2 regions of the Ruminococcus sp. SR1/5 genome follow, and region 2 is predicted to be linked to the other one. Evidence: predicted binding sites of a transcription regulator. Region 2 holds the regulator's gene; the other holds the start of a gene.
What was found. The regulator HrcA, encoded in region 2, represses chaperone genes, less so after heat shock. The targets are predictions, from matches to a motif close to TGTTAGCACTCNNNNNNNNNGAGTGCTAACA.

Region 1: the regulator HrcA is predicted to act here: its motif matches at 2,855-2,885, upstream of groES (co-chaperone GroES).

Annotation. Positions count from the first base shown of each region.
Region 1 covers NC_021014.1:580,923-585,472, forward strand. Annotated here, with positions in the region: gene CK1_RS02905 (DNA translocase FtsK 4TM domain-containing protein) at 1-366, shown strand, start outside; gene CK1_RS02910 (DNA translocase FtsK) at 363-2,318, shown strand; gene rlmH (23S rRNA (pseudouridine(1915)-N(3))-methyltransferase RlmH) at 2,315-2,794, shown strand; gene groES (co-chaperone GroES) at 2,909-3,196, shown strand; gene CK1_RS02925 (MATE family efflux transporter) at 3,196-3,690, shown strand; gene CK1_RS17910 (hypothetical protein) at 3,720-3,953, shown strand; gene CK1_RS02930 (ABC transporter substrate-binding protein) at 4,176-4,550, shown strand, end outside.
Region 2 covers NC_021014.1:3,066,305-3,070,854, forward strand. Annotated here, with positions in the region: gene CK1_RS18935 (glycoside hydrolase family 172 protein) at 1-298, shown strand, start outside; gene CK1_RS15405 (hypothetical protein) at 314-583, shown strand; gene CK1_RS15410 (ABC transporter substrate-binding protein) at 513-1,568, shown strand; gene hrcA (heat-inducible transcriptional repressor HrcA) at 1,744-2,787, shown strand; gene grpE (nucleotide exchange factor GrpE) at 2,806-3,441, shown strand; gene dnaK (molecular chaperone DnaK) at 3,495-4,550, shown strand, end outside.

The DNA of each region.
Region 1 (4,550 bases), 2.5 Mb from region 2:
TGTATTTCCACAGCATCCGCTTTTGGCGTTGTGGGCGGAACTGTGATCATCGTTCTGGTGCTTCTTGTGTCTCTCATCATCATAACACAGAGATCCTTCTTCGGATTTATGAATAAGATCTTGGACTTTTTTACAGATGCAGCAAGAGAGGGCAGAGAAGCTTATCTTGAGGGACAGCCGGACAGAGAAAAGCAGAAGGAGCTTCGCAGAAAGATCCGTGCGGAAAAAAGAGCGGAGAAGATCCGCCGGCTGGAAGAAGAGCTGGAGGAAGAAGAACTTGCCCTTACAGAGAAAGATCCGGAAAATATCTCAAAAAAACAAAAGAAAAAACAAGAAGATCGCAGAAAGAAAGACAGGCTGCGGTGAAGGCGAACCGGGAAGGAGAATTTAATCTTCCTTCTTTCCTTGATGAACAAAAGGCTGTACTTCCGGCAGATACAGATCTGACAGAAGAGGATCCAGGGCTTGATGAGAAACCGGAGGAGCATGCTCAGCCGCTGGAATTCCAGATCCACCGTTCACAGTCCCAGCCGGCCCGGGAAGAGTCGGAGGAGCCGGATTTCGAAAGAGAAATGCAGGAAGCCGAAGAGGAGGATGCTTATTCCGGCTACGAGGATGTAGATATTCCCGAGATGCAGCAGATCCTGCCGGCAAAGACAGCTGTAGCAGCAAAAGCTTCCCGGGAAACAGGAAAGGCAGCTGCTCCCGCTGAGATAAAGGAGGATCCTCAGCCGGAAGCTGAACAGAAAGCATCCCATCAGCCCTCCAGAAACCCGAAGTCATCTCAGACAGAGATCGAGCATGGGATCAGAAATATCCAGCATGAGATCAGCCAGGGAGAAGCTCCGGAGAAGAAACCATATCAGTATCCGCCGCTGAAGCTTCTGAAGCGCGGAGATGGCAGATCTCAGGGAGATTCCGATGCACATCTGCGCAAAACAGCGCAGAAGCTTCAGGAAACCCTGCATAATTTCGGTGTCAATGTAACCGTTACCAATGTGAGCTGCGGACCTACCGTTACTCGCTATGAGCTGCAGCCGGAAATGGGTGTGAAGGTCAGCAAGATCGTTGGTCTTTCCGATGATATCAAGCTGAATCTTGCTACACCGGATATCCGCATCGAAGCACCGATACCGGGAAAGGCAGCCGTGGGGATCGAGGTCCCGAACAAGGAGAACAGCCCGGTCATGCTGAGGGATCTTCTTCAGTCAGAGGAGTTTAAAAATGCAAAATCCAAGCTGTCCTTTGCAGCAGGTAAGGATATTGCCGGAAAACCGGTAGTGGCAGATATTGCCAAGATGCCGCATCTTCTTATCGCCGGAGCAACCGGCTCCGGAAAATCCGTCTGCATCAATACGCTGATCATCAGCATCCTTTATAAGGCTACACCGGATGAGGTGCGTCTGATCATGATCGATCCGAAGGTGGTGGAGCTCAGTGTATATAATGGGATCCCGCACCTGTTCATTCCGGTGGTCACAGATCCGAAGAAAGCGGCCGGTGCGCTGAACTGGGCTGTTTCCGAGATGACCAGTCGTTACAATGCCTTTGCGGAATATGGGGTACGTAATCTTGGAGAATATAACAAAAAGGTTGCCAATATGCGGGTCCCGGAGGGAGAAAAGGCACCTGAGAAGATGCCGCAGATCGTGATCATCGTGGACGAGCTTGCGGATCTTATGATGGTTGCGCCGGGAGAAGTTGAGGATGCGATCTGCCGTCTGGCCCAGCTGGCACGTGCAGCAGGTATCCATTTGATCATTGCTACCCAGAGGCCATCGGTCAATGTCATCACAGGTCTGATCAAGGCCAATATGCCGTCCAGGATCGCATTTTCCGTATCTTCCGGTGTGGATTCCAGAACGATCCTGGATATGAACGGTGCCGAGAAGCTTCTTGGCAAGGGCGATATGCTGTTTTATCCTCAGGGGTATCAGAAGCCGGCCAGACTGCAGGGTGCTTTTGTTTCAGATGAGGAGGTCAGTGCAGTCGTAGAATATGTTTCTGACAAAAACCAGGGTGCTGTTTATGATACCTCCATCGAGAAGCAGGTCAATACAGCCGGTGTCCCGGGAGGAGCCGGCGGCGGTGACAGAGATGTCTATTTTACAGAAGCCGGTAAATTTATCATTGAGAAGGAAAAGGCCTCCATCGGTATGCTCCAGCGTATGTTCAAGATCGGATTTAACCGTGCGGCAAGGATCATGGATCAGCTTTGTGACGCAGGAGTGGTAGGTCCGGAGGAAGGAACCAAGCCAAGGAAGGTTTTGATGTCAGCAGAAGAATTTGAGAATTATCTGGAGGAGAACGGCGGATGAAAATAAGTATCCTGACAGTAGGGAAGATCAAGGAAAAATATCTGCGGGATGCCATTGCGGAGTATTCCAAGCGCCTCGGGCGTTACTGCAAGCTGGAGATCATAGAAGTGTCCGACGAAAAAACACCGGATAATGCCAGCGAAACAGTAGAAGATGCCATTCGGAACAAGGAAGGGGAGCGTCTTCTTAAATATATCCGGGAGGATGCGTTTGTGATCACTCTGGAGATTGGAGGCGAACAGCTGACCTCTGAGAACTTCGCACGGAAGATCAACGAGCTGGGAATACGTGGGACCAGCCATATCCAGTTTGTGATCGGCGGCTCTATCGGTCTTGGAAAAGAAGTACTGAAGAGATCAGACTATGCTTTAAGCTTTTCGAAGATGACATTTCCTCATCAGCTGATGCGTGTGATCCTTCTGGAACAGATCTACCGTAGCTATCGTATCATCAGCGGAGAGCCCTATCATAAATAATATCATACTACATATCTGCAAATATCTTGACAATTTTCGGATATGTAGTATGATAAAAAAGAGTAGCACTCGGAGCTTAAGAGTGCTAATAATCACAGAAAGAAGGAAATGAATATGGCATTAAAACCAGTTGCAGACAGAGTTATCGTAAAATATTTTGAGACAGAAGACAAAACCGCATCCGGCATCGTACTTCCGGAAAGCTCCAAGGAGAAAACCCAGCAGGCAGAGGTTATCGCAGTAGGTGGCGGTAAGGTCGTAGACGGTAAAGAAGTACCGGTACAGGTAAAGCCGGGCGACCGTGTGATCTACGGAAAATACACAGGAACCGAGATCAAATATGAGGGTGAGAAATATCTGGTGATCAACGCTGATGATATTATTGCCATCGTAAAAGACTGATGAAGAATTTTTATCGTAATTTTCTGAAATTATGCTCCATGCTGGTGCTGCAGAATGTAGTGACCTTAAGTGTCAATCTTGCGGACAACATTATGCTTGGAGCCTTCAGCGAAACTGCATTATCCGGTGTGACCACCGTAAATCAGGTACAGTTCGTCTTTCAGCAGCTACTTATGGCGCTGGGAGACGGACTTGTCATATTCGGAAGTCAGTACTGGGGAAAGAAAGAGACAGAGCCGGTAAGGAAGATCGGTGCCTGGGCCATGCGCACAGGCTTTTTTATTGCCCTTATGCTGTTTATCCTGGCCAGCCTTTTTCTAACACAGCTGCTGGGGCTTTTTACAACAGACCAGACGATTATCGAAGGCGGTCTTTCCTATCTGGCGATCATCCGGTTTACTTACTTTTTCTTTGCGGTGACGCAGATCCTGCTTGCTACACTGCGCTGTGTGGAAATTGCAGGGGTTGCCTTCGGGCTTTCGGTAATGACTTAAGTGTAGTAATGGTAGGAATGTCCTATCAGATGCCGACAAACGGTGGTATCATCCGGGGAAGCGGAAGCATTGCCTATTCCATGAAGGTGGACCTGATCAGTACCTGGGGGATCGTGATCCCTCTGTCCATGTTTATGGCATTTGTGGTTAAGGCATCTCCGGCAGTGGTGGTATGCTGCCTGAATGCAGATCAGATCTTTAAATGTGTGCCTGCATTTTTGAAGTGCAATTACGGACACTGGATCAAAAATATGACGAATTAAGGAAATATATATAGATCAGAGGCAAGATACAGAAAATTTATCTTGACGCCTGTGTGATCTGTATGTAGAATAAATACAAGCTTTAACGAAATGCAGTAAAAAAATCTCTGAAGAGCCAGGGACAGCTTGACAAAGGTAATATGGTATAGTATTATTTTACCTATATCATATTAAACTGGTGGGAAAAGAGGAATACTCACTGAAACACAGGAGGAACAGGAAATGAGAAAAAAAGTACTGGCAGCGCTTCTGGTAGCTGCAGTGGCAGGAACAACTGTTATGTCAGGAATGACTGCTTTTGCAGCAGAAACAGAAGGAACCAAGGCGGAAGGCGGAAATATTACCATTGCAGAAACAGCAGATCCGCAGAACATCAATCCGCTTTATGTTGTGGATCAGACAAGCTTCGATATGATGCAGGCACTGTACAGCCCGTTTTTTGAGATCGTGAACGGAGAGATGTATTACGGAAACGGACTTTGCGAAAGTGTAACAGCCAATGATGATGCCAGCGAATTCACACTGAAGCTCAAAGACGGACTGAAATGGCATGACGGTCAGCCGATCACAGCCGATGATGTGGTATTCACCATGCAG
Region 2 (4,550 bases):
ACAGAATTATAACACGCCGTATCTGGGATATCCGTATTATTCTGCCCATGACGAGCTGATCCACAATTTTTATCATAATGATGACTGCCCGCCAATGAGAGGCTTTTACAGATGGCATTTACAGGATCCAATCTGCTTTGAAGAGGATCTTCGCGTTACGATTCAGCAGATAGGCGTCGGATACCGTGGCCTGTTTGAACGACAGGATGATGTGGCAAGTGTAGCGTACTGGTATCAGACACTTCCTCATGCACCGTTCCAGCCGTTGATGTCAAAAGAGGATAGATGGCCCAGATAAAAAGGGTGGTAGAGATTGAAAAAACAGGTATTTTGCGGGGTATTTGCCCTGGCTCTGGCAGTGACAGGATGTGGAGTCCAGAAGAAGGAGGCTGCATCTGATATTGTGCCGGAGAACAGACAGGAACTGACGATCCTTCATGTGGATGCAGGCACAGAAGGCTTTGATTCTTTTATCAGCCAGGCGGAAAAAGATCTTGGAATAAAGATCCATATTGAAAAAATGTCCGGCCAATGCGGACAATCGCCAGGCCAAAATAGCAACTCTTCTGACATCAGGAGATGATTCTGTTGATCTGATCACAGTAAATGATGAGATGATATCCGAATTTAAACATAAGGGATTTCTTCTTCCGCTGGAAGATACGGTTATGACAGAGGAGACAGCGGCGAATTTTCTGCAGGAATACCTGAAAGAAATATGCATGTCAGACGGACATATTTTTTCGGTACCGTTCAGGATGGATATCATGGCATTCTGGGTGAATCAGGAATTGCTGGATCAGGCTGGTCTGGACAGACTCTCCGGTCTCAGTGATCTTGAGATCCTTCAGAAAAAGCTTCAGAATACGGGAAAATATGCATACGGGGATGCATGGGAGATTTCCTACATATATAACAGTATCAGCGAGTATGTCAATTTTTTCGGAGGAGATTATACAGACTGGACGAATCCGAAAACCAGAGAAGCGGCAGAATATATGAAGCGAATGCTGGATACAGGGATGATATCAGAGGAGAATCTGATCGACCAGCATGATCAGCTGAATGAAAAATTTATAAACGGCCAGTATGGATGTATGTTCATGTATACCGGTGCGTTGAGGACCTTTCAGAATGCAGGCGTATATGGAAAAGATAAGATCCATATGGCACTATTGCCGGAATTTGCCAAGAAGGTGACCAATATCGCAACCTGGCAGTATGTACTGAATAAAAATTCTGATCATAAAGAAGCAGCTCTGAAGTTCCTTCAGTATGTGTCCGGATATGAGGCAAGCAAAAATTACGGACAGCTGACCAAAATGTGTCCGGCAAGACTGGATGTGATCGAGGATAAGAATTTTGATCTGGATGGCATTGAAATGATCCGGCAATATCTGAAAGATTATAAGCTGAAAGCAAGACCACTGTGTGCCGATTCCATAGAAGCTATTTCGGCTATGGGTACGGAATTTCAGAAATATGTGCTGGGACAGAAAACAGAAGCGGAATTTTTTGCCGGGGCACAGAAATGCATAGACCAGTATTACAAAAAAGCATCGTACTGATGCTTTTTTTGTTGCGAAAAAATAAGAACTTTTTTTCAAAACATATTGACAAATATTTTACATGGTGATATCTTAAAGACTGTAGATGTTAGCACTCCACTAAAATGAGTGCTAACAGATATAAAAAAGAATCAACATCCGTCAGGAAAGAATAAAAAGGAAAGGAGATGGATTCATGGAAGAGGTGTTGAATGAGCGCAAGCAAAAAATCTTAAAAGCAATCATCAAGACCTATATGGAAACCGGAGAACCGGTTGGTTCCAGGACCATTTCCAAGTATGCGGATCTCAATGTCAGTTCCGCAACGATCCGAAATGAAATGTCAGACCTGACAGATATGGGCTATATCGTCCAGCCTCATACCTCAGCAGGAAGGATTCCTTCAGATAAGGGCTACAGACTTTACGTCAATGAGCTAATGAAGGAGAAGGAAGCGGAGGTCGCAGAGCTGCGAGATCTGATCATTGAGAAGACAGATAAGATGGATAAGGTGCTTAAGAAGGTTGCGAAGGTTCTTGCTTCCAATACCAACTATGCTACCATGGTTTCCGTTCCGCAGTACAGCGGCAACAAGATCAAGTTCATCCAGCTGTCGAGGATGAGCGAGCTTCAGCTTGTGGCAGTGGTTGTCAGTGACAACAACACAGTCCGGAACCAGATCATCAATCTGGATGAGGAAATGGACGACCAGACGATCCTGAAACTGAATCTTCTTCTTAACACCAATCTCAATGGGATCCCGATCCAGGATATCAACCTTGGGATGATCGCCAGACTGAAGGAACAGGCAGGCAGCCACAGCGGTGTGGTGGCAACGGTTCTGGATGCAGTGGCAGCCACCATTCATGTGGAAGAGGAAGATATGGAGATCTATACTTCAGGTGCAACTAACATCTTCAAGTATCCGGAGCTTGCCGATAAAGAGAAGGCAACGGAGCTGATCTCCGCATTTGAGGAGAAGCATGAACTTGCCGATCTTGTAAAAGAACAGATGTCAGATGGAGAGAATACAGGAATCCAGGTTTACATCGGTGATGAGATGCCAATCCAGACCATGAAGGACTGCAGCATTGTAACTGCCAGATATGAACTGGGAGACGGAATGTACGGAACCATCGGGATCATCGGTCCCAAACGAATGGATTATGAGAATGTAGTGGACAGTCTGAAGGAACTGAAGAATCATCTGGATGACGTTTTGAAAAAGAAGAAAACTTAGAAAGGCGGTAGAAAAAAAGTGTCGGAGGAAACAAAGAAAACATCCGAAGAGCAGGAAGCGGAGAAGGAAATCCCCGTAACTGACGGAGATCAGGAAGAAGAAAACCTGACACCGGAGGGAGAAGATCTGCCGGAGGAAGAAAACAATACTCCAGGCGAAGAAGCTGCCTCAGAGGATAAAAAAGAAGAAAAATCAAAAACTTCCTTCTTCGGAAAGAAGAAAAAAGATAAATCTGAGCAGAAGGTGGAGGAACTTACCGATCGCCTGAAGCGTACCATGGCTGAATTTGACAATTTCCGTAAAAGAACGGAAAAAGAAAAATCCAGTATGTACATCATCGGAGCAAAAGAGATCGTTGAAAAGATCCTGCCGGTTGTGGATAACTTCGAAAGAGGTCTTGCACAGGCACAGGAAGGCGATGCTTTTGCAGATGGAATGAAAATGATCTACAAGCAGCTTACCACAACACTGGATGAGCTTGGTGTGAAGCCGATCGAAGCAGTGGGAAAGGAATTCAACCCGGATTTCCATAATGCAGTGATGCATGTGGAGGATGAAGAGGTTGGAGAGAACATCGTGGTGGAAGAATTCCAGAAGGGTTACACCTACAAGGATTTCGTAGTACGCCACAGTATGGTAAAGGTTGCGAACTAACTGACAACAAACTTTATTTTAACAGATACAGACTAAAACAGGAGGAAAAAATCATGGGAAAGATTATTGGTATTGACTTAGGTACAACAAACAGCTGTGTAGCCGTAATGGAAGGTGGACAGCCGACAGTTATCGCAAATACAGAAGGCGCAAGAACAACACCATCCGTTGTAGCATTCACAAAAACAGGAGAGCGTCTGGTAGGTGAGCCTGCAAAACGTCAGGCAGTTACAAATGCAGACAGAACGATCTCCTCTATCAAAAGAGAGATGGGTACCGATTACCGTGTAACCATCGATGACAAGAAATATTCTCCACAGGAGATCTCCGCAATGATCCTTCAGAAACTGAAAAAGGATGCAGAGGCATATCTTGGTGAGAAAGTAACAGAGGCAGTTATCACAGTTCCGGCTTACTTCAACGATGCTCAGCGTCAGGCTACCAAAGATGCAGGTAAGATCGCAGGTCTTGATGTAAAACGTATCATCAACGAGCCTACAGCAGCAGCTCTTGCATATGGTCTTGACAATGAGAAAGAGCAGAAGATCATGGTATACGACCTTGGCGGCGGTACATTCGATGTATCCGTGATCGAGATCGGTGATGGTGTTATCGAGGTTCTTTCCACAGCTGGTAACAACCGTCTTGGTGGAGATGACTTTGATAAGAAGGTCACAGATTACATGCTTTCCGAGTTCAAGAGAACAGAGGGCGTAGACTTAAGCAACGATAAGATGGCTCTTCAGAGACTGAAAGAGGCAGCTGAGAAGGCTAAGAAAGAGCTTTCTTCTGCAACAACAACAAACATCAACCTTCCGTTCATCACAGCTACAGCTGAGGGACCGAAGCATTTCGATATGAACCTTACAAGAGCTAAATTTGATGAGCTGACACATGATCTTGTAGAGATGACTGCAGAGCCGGTTCGCCGTGCACTGTCTGATGCAGGTATCACAGCTTCCGAGCTTGGCCAGGTACTTCTGGTTGGTGGTTCTTCCCGTATCCCGGCTGTACAGGATAAGGTAAGACAGTTAACTGGCAAAGAGCCAAGCAAGAACCTGAACCCGGATGAGTGTGTTGCACTTGGTGCTTCCGTACAGGGTGGTAAA